3 regions of the Hydrogenovibrio sp. genome follow, and region 1 is predicted to be linked to each of the others. Evidence: predicted binding sites of a transcription regulator. Region 1 holds the regulator's gene; each other region holds the start of a gene.
What was found. The regulator HrcA, encoded in region 1, represses chaperone genes, less so after heat shock. The targets are predictions, from matches to a motif close to TTAGCACTCNNNNNNNNNGAGTGCTAA.

Region 1 (3,256 bases):
GCTGAGAGTCGTTGAAATAAGCCGGTACCGTAATAACCGCTTCGGTCACTTCATGGCCCAGATAATCTTCAGCCGTTTTCTTCATTTTCATCAAGGTACGCGCAGAGACTTCTTGCGGAGACAATTTCTTGTCACCCACTTCCACCCATGCATCGCCATTGTCGGCAGGAATGATTTTATAAGGCACCATATCCTTGTCTTTTTGCACCACGGCATCGTCGGCACGACGGCCAATCAAACGCTTGATGGCGAACAAGGTGTTTTCAGGGTTCGTCACCGCTTGACGTTTGGCGGAATCCCCAACCAAGACTTCACCATCGTTAGCGTAGGCTACGATAGACGGTGTGGTACGAGCGCCTTCCGCGTTCGGAATAACTTTGGTTTCTTTGCCTTCCATTACCGCGACACAAGAGTTCGTGGTCCCGAGGTCAATCCCGATAATTTTTCCCATTCGTTTTTCTCCAAATTTCATGGCCTTGCGAGACAAAGCCTTTCAAATTAATACGTAAAGTTTTCTGTGTTAGCTTCTATCTATGTTAGCTTCTATATAGGGTGCGGCTAAAATTATTCAAGGGCGGCATCAAAAGTTTTTGGTATTTTTTCGCCCCTGATTTAATTAGGTTCTTACTCCGCCACCACCACACGGGCCGGGCGCACCAGGCGCTCGTTCAAAATATAGCCTTTTTGGAAGACTTCAATCACCGATTGTGATTCATGGTCCGGCGACGGCACCATCGTCATGGCTTCGTGTAATTGCGGGTCGAATTTTTCACCCGCCGGATCGACACGTTCCACATTGAACTTTTGCATCACATCCAGGAACTGTTTGAAGGTCATATCCAGGCCTTCCCGAATGCTGTCCGCCGACGCATCGTCTTTTGACGCCGCATCCAAGCCCATTTCCATAGAATCCAGCACTGGCAATAAATCACCAACGAATTTTTCCAACGCGAACTTATGGGCGTTTTCCACGTCCAAACGGGTACGACGCTTCAAGTTTTCCATATCGGCCAAGGTGCGGAGGGCCAATTCTTTTTGCGCATCGGCTTCCTTTTTCGCTTCATCCAGCATAGCTTCAAGGTCATGCTCAACCGCGTCTTCGGCTTGATGGGTTTCTTCGGAAACACCGTCTTCCGCCGTTGGAATGTGTTCTTCGTTCAGTTCTGCCTTATTGTCAGACATAAAAATCTCCAGAAGTTGATAACTGTAAAATCACGGGGTTTATAAGGGCGCTTTTCAAGGTTTCAAGCGCGGGAAACAAAATTTTTTGCATTAATTTTTCGAACCGAAGCCAAATGATTGAAATGACCAGGCCTGGTCGTTTTTGGGATAGTTTGGTTGGTTATTTATTGAGCAGGGAGCTGAGAATCCGTGCGGTCATATCGACCCGCGGCACGATTTTATCGTACGGCATTCGGCTGGGGCCAACCACCCCAAGCACGCCCATCACTTCGCCGTCGCGCTCGTAAGGCGTGGTAATGACACTGCAGTTCTGATAACTTTCATTACCGCACTCCTGCCCGATAAAGACCTGCACGCCTTTCGCTTGCAGGCTTTTATTGAACAGATTCAACATATCGGAGTGTTCTTCAAACGATTGAAACAAGGCGCGTAACTTTTCCGCATCCGCCAATTCGTCGTAATTCAGCAGATTGGTTTTGCCGGAAATAAAATACGGCATCCCCTGCTGCATTTTACTGCCAATGGCTTCATCCGTCGCCTCGACAATCGACACCATGAGCTGATCCATGGTTTTGCGCAATTCATCCATGCGTTCCACCAGCAACTGCTTCACTTCATACAAATGGCGGCCTGCAAAATGCTCGTTAAGATAATTGCTGGCCTGCTCCAGATGCGAAGCGGATACCGGCTCGTCAAATTCAATCACACGGTTTTGAACATCCAAATCGTTCAGCACCAACACCACCAAAGCCCGTTTGTCGTTCAAACGCACAAAATCGATGTGGCGCAAGACTTCCTGCTCCTGATTGGGCAACATCACCAAACTCGCCATACCGGTTAAACCGGATAAAATTTGCGAGGCCGACCCCAGCAACTCTTCCTGGGTCTGGGCTTGATTAAAGCCCTGTTCGATTTGCTTCATGGACGTGGCATTGAGAGGCTGTACCGTCAGAATCGAATCCACAAACACCCGAAAACCGTGTTCGGTCGGCACACGTCCGGCCGACGTATGCGGCGCGTGGATCAACCCCATTTTTTCAAGGTCTGCCATCACATTACGAATGGTGGCGGAACTGACCGAAACGTCCGGCATTTTCGCCAGCACGGATGACCCGACAGGCCGCCCCTCATTTAGGTATAATGCCATTAAGTGTTTGAAAAGCAGTTGTGATCGTTCATTCAAGTTCATACAGCGCAGCGACACTCGTAATTCTTTTAAAAAACGTCAGGCAGAAAATAGTGCTTGCTTAACGTAAAATGATGCTTAATATTCTAGTCCATAAAATTGAACTCAAAAGCATTATGGGTATAAAACGGAAATTTTCAAGTGGGGAAAGACGGCCAAGCCCTTTCAACCTGCATGAACAAGGAATGACGCATGTTCAGTAAAATCGGAATTTTTGCCAAATACAATGGCATTCAATCCTGGGAAGTGATTGATAAACTGATTCTGTACTTTCAGGAAAAGGACAAGCGCGTCCTGCTGGATCAGCGCTCTTGCTCGGATTTTCCCATCGACCGTTACGGCATTGAACGCCTGGAACGTTCCGAGCTGTTGGAAACCATCGATTTCGCAATTGTCGTCGGCGGCGACGGCACCTTTCTGGACGTAGCGCGTTCCATCGTCAATTACAACATTCCGATTCTCGGCATCAACCTCGGGCGTTTGGGCTTTTTAACCGACGTGTCACCCGATACCATGCTTGACACCCTAGACGAAGTGCTGGCCGATGATTACCAATGCGAAGAACGCACACTGTTAAAAGTTGTCATCAAAAAAGACGGCGAAACCCTGTTTGAAGAAGTGGCCTTTAACGATGTGGTGCTGCACAAAAACGATTCGCCGCGCATGATCGAATTCGAAACCTTCGTCGACAACCGTTTCCTGAACAGCCAACGCTCCGACGGCCTGATCGTCTCCACGCCGACCGGCTCCACCGCCTATTCTTTATCGGCCGGCGGCCCGATCGTCGATGCCGGCTTGAATGTGATTTCACTGGTCTCCATCAACCCGCACACCATGAGTAACCGCCCGGTGGTGGTGTCCGGCGACAGCGAAGTTCTGATTCGACCG
Region 2 (3,256 bases), 590 kb from region 1:
TCGTGTGCCTTATGTTTATTCTCATGCGGAATATGTGTCAGGTAACGATTTTGTTAAAAACGAAGACAGAGCCAAAATGGGGGATGTTCAGTTTGGTTTTCAATATTTGGCATTGCCACAGCAAAGAGGATACCCAAGTATTACTTTGTCGTTACGGGCATCGGCCCCCACGGGCGAGCGAAGTTATTATGAACCGCCTGAGGACTGGTTTAATTTGTTGTCCAATGGTTCGGGGCATTGGATGGTGTCTCCAAGTCTCGATTTTACGAAAAATGTTGATCCAGTCATTTTGTTCGGTGGTGTGTCTTATGAATATACGTTTGCGAACCGAATTGATGGGCATGAATATGAACCGGGACAAGGAGTTGGGCTTTATTCCGGGTTTGGTTTTGCCGTTAATAGCCGTTTCTCATTAAGCTCCAGGTTGTACTGGAGTTACTACGATAATATGAAACTGGACGGTGTGAAAATGCAGGGCTCTTCTTCAGAACCGATTAATATTGGTTTTTCAGGTTCTTATCGCGTTTGGGATACCGTAGTTGCCACGCCAACCGTTCAATTTGGTCTGAACGATGATGCCGGTAGTGCCCCGACTTTGGCTTTAACGTTTTCGAAAAAATTATGAAGCAGATATCTTTATTTGTTCTTCTGAGTTTGAGTATTGTTGTTTTGCCGGCTTCTCTGGTGAAGGGGAGCGGTGATTTGCCGACATTGAAGACTTGGCAGGCGATGAAACGTGAGGGTGTTGTGGCCCAAGGGTTGGACTATTCCTGTGGTTCCGCTTCGATTGCGACGATTTTAAATTATTATTTTGGTGATAATTGGCGGGAAGGGGTCATTATCTACGATATGACGGCTCGTTTGACTGAGGATGAAACGAAAGATCGTATTAAGGAAGGGTTTTCCATGCTAGATATGAAAGAGACATTGATTCGACTTGGGTATCAAGCTATGGGGGTTAAATTGTCGCTGGAGCAAGCAAAGCGTTTATCGGGGCCGGTCGTGATTCTTTTGAGAAAGGACGGCATCAATCACTTTGTGGTATTGAGGGGAATTCGCTATGGTGAAGCTTACATTGCCGACCCGAGTATGGGTAAATATCGTTTGTTATTAGCTGATTTACAACGTTATTGGCAAGGCGAGGCTTTGGTTATTGGAAGGCCGGGAAGTGGTTTACCGAAACAAAGTGAATTGGCGATAAAAGACTATGAGCTTTATCATCCCGAAGCTGAAAGCATTAGGGTGTGGCGATATTATAAAAACTGAGGTTTTAACACTCATTGTCATCTCCTGAAGTGCCCAGGCCTGGGCGTTTTATGTTTTTCTGAAATTTTTCCATTTCATTCCTTGAAAAAAAAATAACTGACCCCATAAGGCTTGACAGTGACTAACCGATTTATAAAATAATTAGCACTCTCTGTGGTAGAGTGCTAATTGTTGAGTTTTTTAGTAATCTAATACCATGATTTATCAAATGTTTAGGAGAATCCTATGAAAATTAAACCGTTGCATGACCGTGTGGTCGTTCGTCAAGTGGAAGAACAGAAAGAAACCGCGGGTGGTATTTTACTGCCGGGTTCCGCCCAAGAAAAAGAAAACATGGGTGAAGTGGTTGCTGTTGGGCCAGGTAAAGCGGCCGATAATGGTTCCATTATCTCAATGACGGTCAAAGTCGGTGACAAAGTAATGTTCGGTCAATATTCCGGTCAGGAAGTCAAAGACGAAGACGGGCAAGCTTTGAAAGTAATGCGTGAAGACGACATTATTGCAATTGTCGAATAATCAACATTATTGAGAATTTTAAACATAAGGATTTGAAAAGATGGCAAAAGACGTAAGATTGGGCCTAGATGCCCGCGAAAAAATGGTTGAAGGGATTAATGTCCTAGCGGATGCGGTAAAAGTTACTTTGGGGCCTAAAGGCCGTAACGTGGTTCTTGAAAAATCATTCGGTGCGCCAACCGTGACTAAAGATGGTGTGTCCGTTGCCCGTGAAATCGAATTGGAAGACAAGTTCATGAATATGGGCGCGCAAATGGTGAAGGAAGTGTCTTCCCAAACCAATGACGTGGCCGGTGACGGTACCACGACGGCGACCGTTTTGGCGCAATCCATCGTTCGCGAAGGGATGAAGTCGGTTGCCGCCGGTATGAACCCAATGGACTTGAACCGTGGTATTCACAAAGCGGTGGAAGCCGTTGTTGAAGAAATTCAAAAAATGTCTGTGCCATGTACTACGACTGACTCCATTGCTCAGGTTGGGACAATTTCCGCTAACTCGGATGTGTCGGTTGGTAAGATGATTGCTGATGCGATGGAAAAAGTGTCGACCGAAGGTGTCATCACCGTTGAAGAAGGGTCTTCTTTGCATGATGAGTTGGTCGTGGTTGAAGGGATGGAATTCGACCGTGGCTATCTATCGCCTTACTTTGTGACTAATCAGGAAAAAATGGTTGCGGAGCTGGAAAACCCATACATCCTGCTACACGACAAGAAAATCTCCAACATCCGTGATTTGTTGCCAACGTTGGAAGCGGTTTCCAAAGCCGGCCGTCCATTGTTGATCATTGCGGAAGACGTGGACGGTGAAGCCTTGGCAACACTGGTTATCAACAATATGCGCGGTATCGTCAAAGCCACGGCCATCAAAGCGCCAGGTTTCGGTGAACGTCGTAAAGCGATGCTTCAGGATATGGCGGTCTTGACCGGTGGTACGGTGATTTCTGAAGAAGTGGGTCTGACATTGGACAACGTCACGCTGGACATGTTGGGTGAAACCAAGTCTGCGGTTGTTGGTAAAGACAGCACGAAATTGATCGACGGTGCCGGTTCAAAAGAAGACATTGATGCACGTTGTGCCCAAATCCGCTCTCAAGTGGAAAACACCACATCGGATTACGATAAAGAAAAACTGCAAGAGCGTTTGGCCAAATTGTCCGGCGGTGTTGCGGTGATCAAGCTGGGTGCCGCGACTGAAGTCGAAATGAAAGAGAAGAAAGACCGTGTTGACGATGCGCTTCACGCCACTCGCGCGGCGGTTCAAGAGGGAATCGTTGCCGGTGGTGGTGTCGCCTTGGTTCGTGCGCGTTCTAAAGTAAAAGTGAAAGGCGATAACGACGAACAGCAAGTCGGTATCGAAATCGCTTTGCGCGCGATGGAAGAGCCAATGCGTCAGATCGCCGCTAACTGTGGTCTGGAAGGTTCCGTCATCGTCAATAAAGTGATGGAATCCAAAGATAACATGGGCTTCGATGCG
Region 3 (3,256 bases), 1.4 Mb from region 1:
GCTGGAAAAGGCCTTGGCGGAACCGGATACCCAACTGCGCCTGTTCGGCAAACCGGAAATTGCCGGTCGCCGACGCATGGGCGTCGCCCTCGCGCGAGGCGAAAATATCGAAGATGCGATCGAAAAAGCCAAACGGGCGGCATCGGCCGTTGAAGTCCACTTTTAACCTTGGCGTTTTTTACGATTCCCTAAAACCGACCCCCATAACACCACTTGAACAGGCGGATGCCCCATCCCCTGTTCCCGTCTTATCGTCTAACTGCCATTTTTTTGGCAATCGCTTTTCCCCCTTCCCTTTTCACCCTATTCCACCCAGGCCTGGTCAGTTTTAATACACACATAAAACATTATATTTCAATAACTTAAATACTATTTTTGTTTTATGGCACAGTCTCTGCTCAAGAATCCACAACACATTCGCTCAAAACAACAACACCCTAAGAGAGCTTTGCATGAGTGGGGAGCGATAGAAAAATGAGATAAAATTTTTTTGAATTAGGCGGTAAACGCAGCGAATAGCTGGCTATTCGCCATTTTTTCAACGACATTCAGGGAAATTTTAGCCATTTTTATCCGTGCATCCATCTCGTGCAAAGCTCTCCCTAAGAACGAATGCTTGATTCATTTGCACACAGGAGTTGAACCATGACAATGAAACAAACCATGGCTACGGAAGTAAAAGCCCCGATTCTTCAAGAATACAACCAAAACCCGGATGCGGAAGCGCAACTGGCCGATAACCCAAGCAAAACGATTCTGTTACTGCTACAAGGCGTCGTCGACAAAGGCAACTTGGCAAAAGTCTGCCACCAAAGCAATGCCCTGGTTGAAAAAGGATTCCACCTTGGCCGCATGACCACAATTTTAGACGCGCTTCGTGACCGCCTGAACCTGACACAAGACAGCTCACTGGCATTTGATCTGGACGAACTGTATCGTTATGCCGACAAAGCAATCCAGGAAGCCGTTTTCGAAAAAGACACCTTCTATCTGGACAGCGCGGTCGAAATCCTGACCGAGGTTCGTGATGCTTGGTTGGAAATGATGCAACAGTCCGGCCAAGTATCGGCAGACGCATAACCTTTTCCACCCAATTCTAACGGCCGAAAATACCTTTTTCGGCCGTTTTCTGGGCTTTTTTCGTCCTTAGCAACCCTCCTCACACTCTCGCCCAACAACACCTCTCCAATAAAAACAATCAACGTTAACAACATTCTTTAACCAATTGTTTTTATAAAAATTTCAACCTCAATACTTTTTAACCATTTTCGTCATAAAACATTAGCACTCTATTGACTTGACTGCTAAAAAAAGTGTAGTATGATGGCATTAATGATGAAACCGAATACAAAAGGAGAAAGCGCATGACAAATCAATTGATTCCGTTCACAAATAGCCTTACTCCTGGCCAGAACATTGAAAGCTATTTGAAAACCGTTCAAATCATGCCGCAACTGTCAGCCGAGGAAGAAAAAGCACTCGCGGAAAAGCTGTATTACCAAAAAGACTTGGAGGCCGCACGCCAGCTGATTCTGTCCTCCCTACGTTACGTGGTGCCAATTGCCCGCTCCTATCGAGGCTACGGCTTACCGCTGGGCGACATTATCCAGGAAGGCAACATCGGCTTGATGAAAGCGGTGAAACGTTTTAATCCGGCTGAAAATGTCCGTTTGATGACGTTTGCCGTACACTGGGTGCGCGCCGAAATCAACGAATACGTGATTCGCAATTGGCGCATTGTCAAAACCGCCACCACCAAAGCACAGCGTAAATTGTTCTTTAAACTGCGCAGCACGAAAAAATCTTTGGAATGGTTCGGCGACAAAGATGCCGACGCCGTGGCCGAAGAACTGGGCGTGACCCGAAAAGATGTTCTGGAAATGGAAACGCGTTTGTACGGGCAGGATATGTCGGTCGACTTGCCGTCCGACGATGATGAATCACCGTCCAAAAGCTACCCCGTTCTCATCAGCCCGGAACTGGACCCGGAAACGCAGTTGGTGAACGATTCACAAGCCGACTATGAGTTGGGTCAGATGAAACAAGCTCTGTTGAGTCTGGACGAGCGTAGCCGCGATATCTTACAACAACGCTGGTTAAGCGAAAGCAAAACCGGCCTAAAAGAATTGTCGGAAAAATACGGCGTGTCCATGGAACGTATTCGCCAAATCGAACAACAGGCAATGAAAAAATTGCGTTCCAATATGGTCTTCGGCTGAGATTTCACCGCAAACCCACAAACTAAAACGGCGCTTTTCAGCGCCGTTTTAGTTTCCGTCCGTTATCAATCGATTCACTATCAACCACTTAACTCGACTCGGCCGAATACGCCTGTTCCGTCAACATCATGCGCAAGGTGTGTTCGGAACCGGGAGCCACGGTCACGGCATTCTGCAGCACATTACCGGCTTCCACACACAGCATTTTCGGCCAGGCCTGGTCATTCATGTCGGCAAAGCCTTTAATGATTTGCGGCCCCGGGTTCCACACCACCGACGACACGGCCGATTTCTTTTCAATACGAACACAACGCTCATAGCCCGCATCCCGAATCACCACCGGCTCCGTTTGATCAATAAAAACCGAATCAATCGGCGGCTGAATTTTAAGCGGGGTGGTTTGGAAATAGCTTTCGGCGTAGGTCAGTTTGTCAAAACATTCACTGCCTTGTAACCCATCGACAACCACATCCGGTGCATTCGACACCGAAAAATAAGTATGCAACGCTTCGGTAATCGCCACGGGTTGATCGCTCAAGTTACGCATCGTCAACGCCAATTCCAGAGACTTTCCAATAGTGACCGTCAATTGCAGTTCAAAAGCGTGCGGCCATATGGCCAAGGTATCGGGCGACGACGCCGTGGTCAGCACCAGTTCGGTTTGTGTCGGCGACACAGCGGAAACCGAGGTCAACTCCCAAACCTGATTGCGCACAAACCCGTGGGCCGGTAGCCCTGATTTCTCCGCCTGACCAAACCACGGCCAGCACACTGGAATGCCGCCACGAACCGGCTTTTCACCACTGTAAACCGCGGATTCCGACACCCACAGCCAATCTTGCCGGGAGGTCGTTTCCGACAAGGGCGTGAAGCTCAGCACACTCGCACCGTGCGTGGTCAGCAATGCTTTTGCGGCGGCATGAGTGACTTCAACCATCACCAAGCCGTCCTGACGGTAAAAACGCACGCCTTCCACCGAAAATGTTTGTTGCAATGCTTCGACACTCTGCATGGTCACTCCTTAAGGCCGCTAGGGA

Region 2: a site for HrcA is predicted at 1,408-1,434, ahead of AC0KH7_RS01590 (co-chaperone GroES). Genes of this name have one in related genera too.
Region 3: a site for HrcA is predicted at 1,282-1,308, ahead of rpoH (RNA polymerase sigma factor RpoH). Genes of this name have one in related genera too.

The regions. Positions count from the first base shown of each region.
Region 1 covers NZ_OZ223196.1:915,594-918,849, reverse strand. The annotation lists gene dnaK (molecular chaperone DnaK) at 1-451, opposite strand, end outside; gene grpE (nucleotide exchange factor GrpE) at 625-1,182, opposite strand; gene hrcA (heat-inducible transcriptional repressor HrcA) at 1,343-2,386, opposite strand; gene AC0KH7_RS04325 (NAD(+) kinase) at 2,561-3,256, shown strand, end outside.
Region 2 covers NZ_OZ223196.1:323,834-327,089, forward strand. The annotation lists gene AC0KH7_RS01580 (transporter) at 1-625, shown strand, start outside; gene AC0KH7_RS01585 (C39 family peptidase) at 622-1,266, shown strand; gene AC0KH7_RS01590 (co-chaperone GroES) at 1,492-1,782, shown strand; gene groL (chaperonin GroEL) at 1,823-3,256, shown strand, end outside.
Region 3 covers NZ_OZ223196.1:2,359,497-2,362,752, forward strand. The annotation lists gene purT (formate-dependent phosphoribosylglycinamide formyltransferase) at 1-166, shown strand, start outside; gene AC0KH7_RS11150 (flagellar export chaperone FliS) at 646-1,080, shown strand; gene rpoH (RNA polymerase sigma factor RpoH) at 1,365-2,219, shown strand; gene AC0KH7_RS11160 (D-hexose-6-phosphate mutarotase) at 2,308-3,231, opposite strand.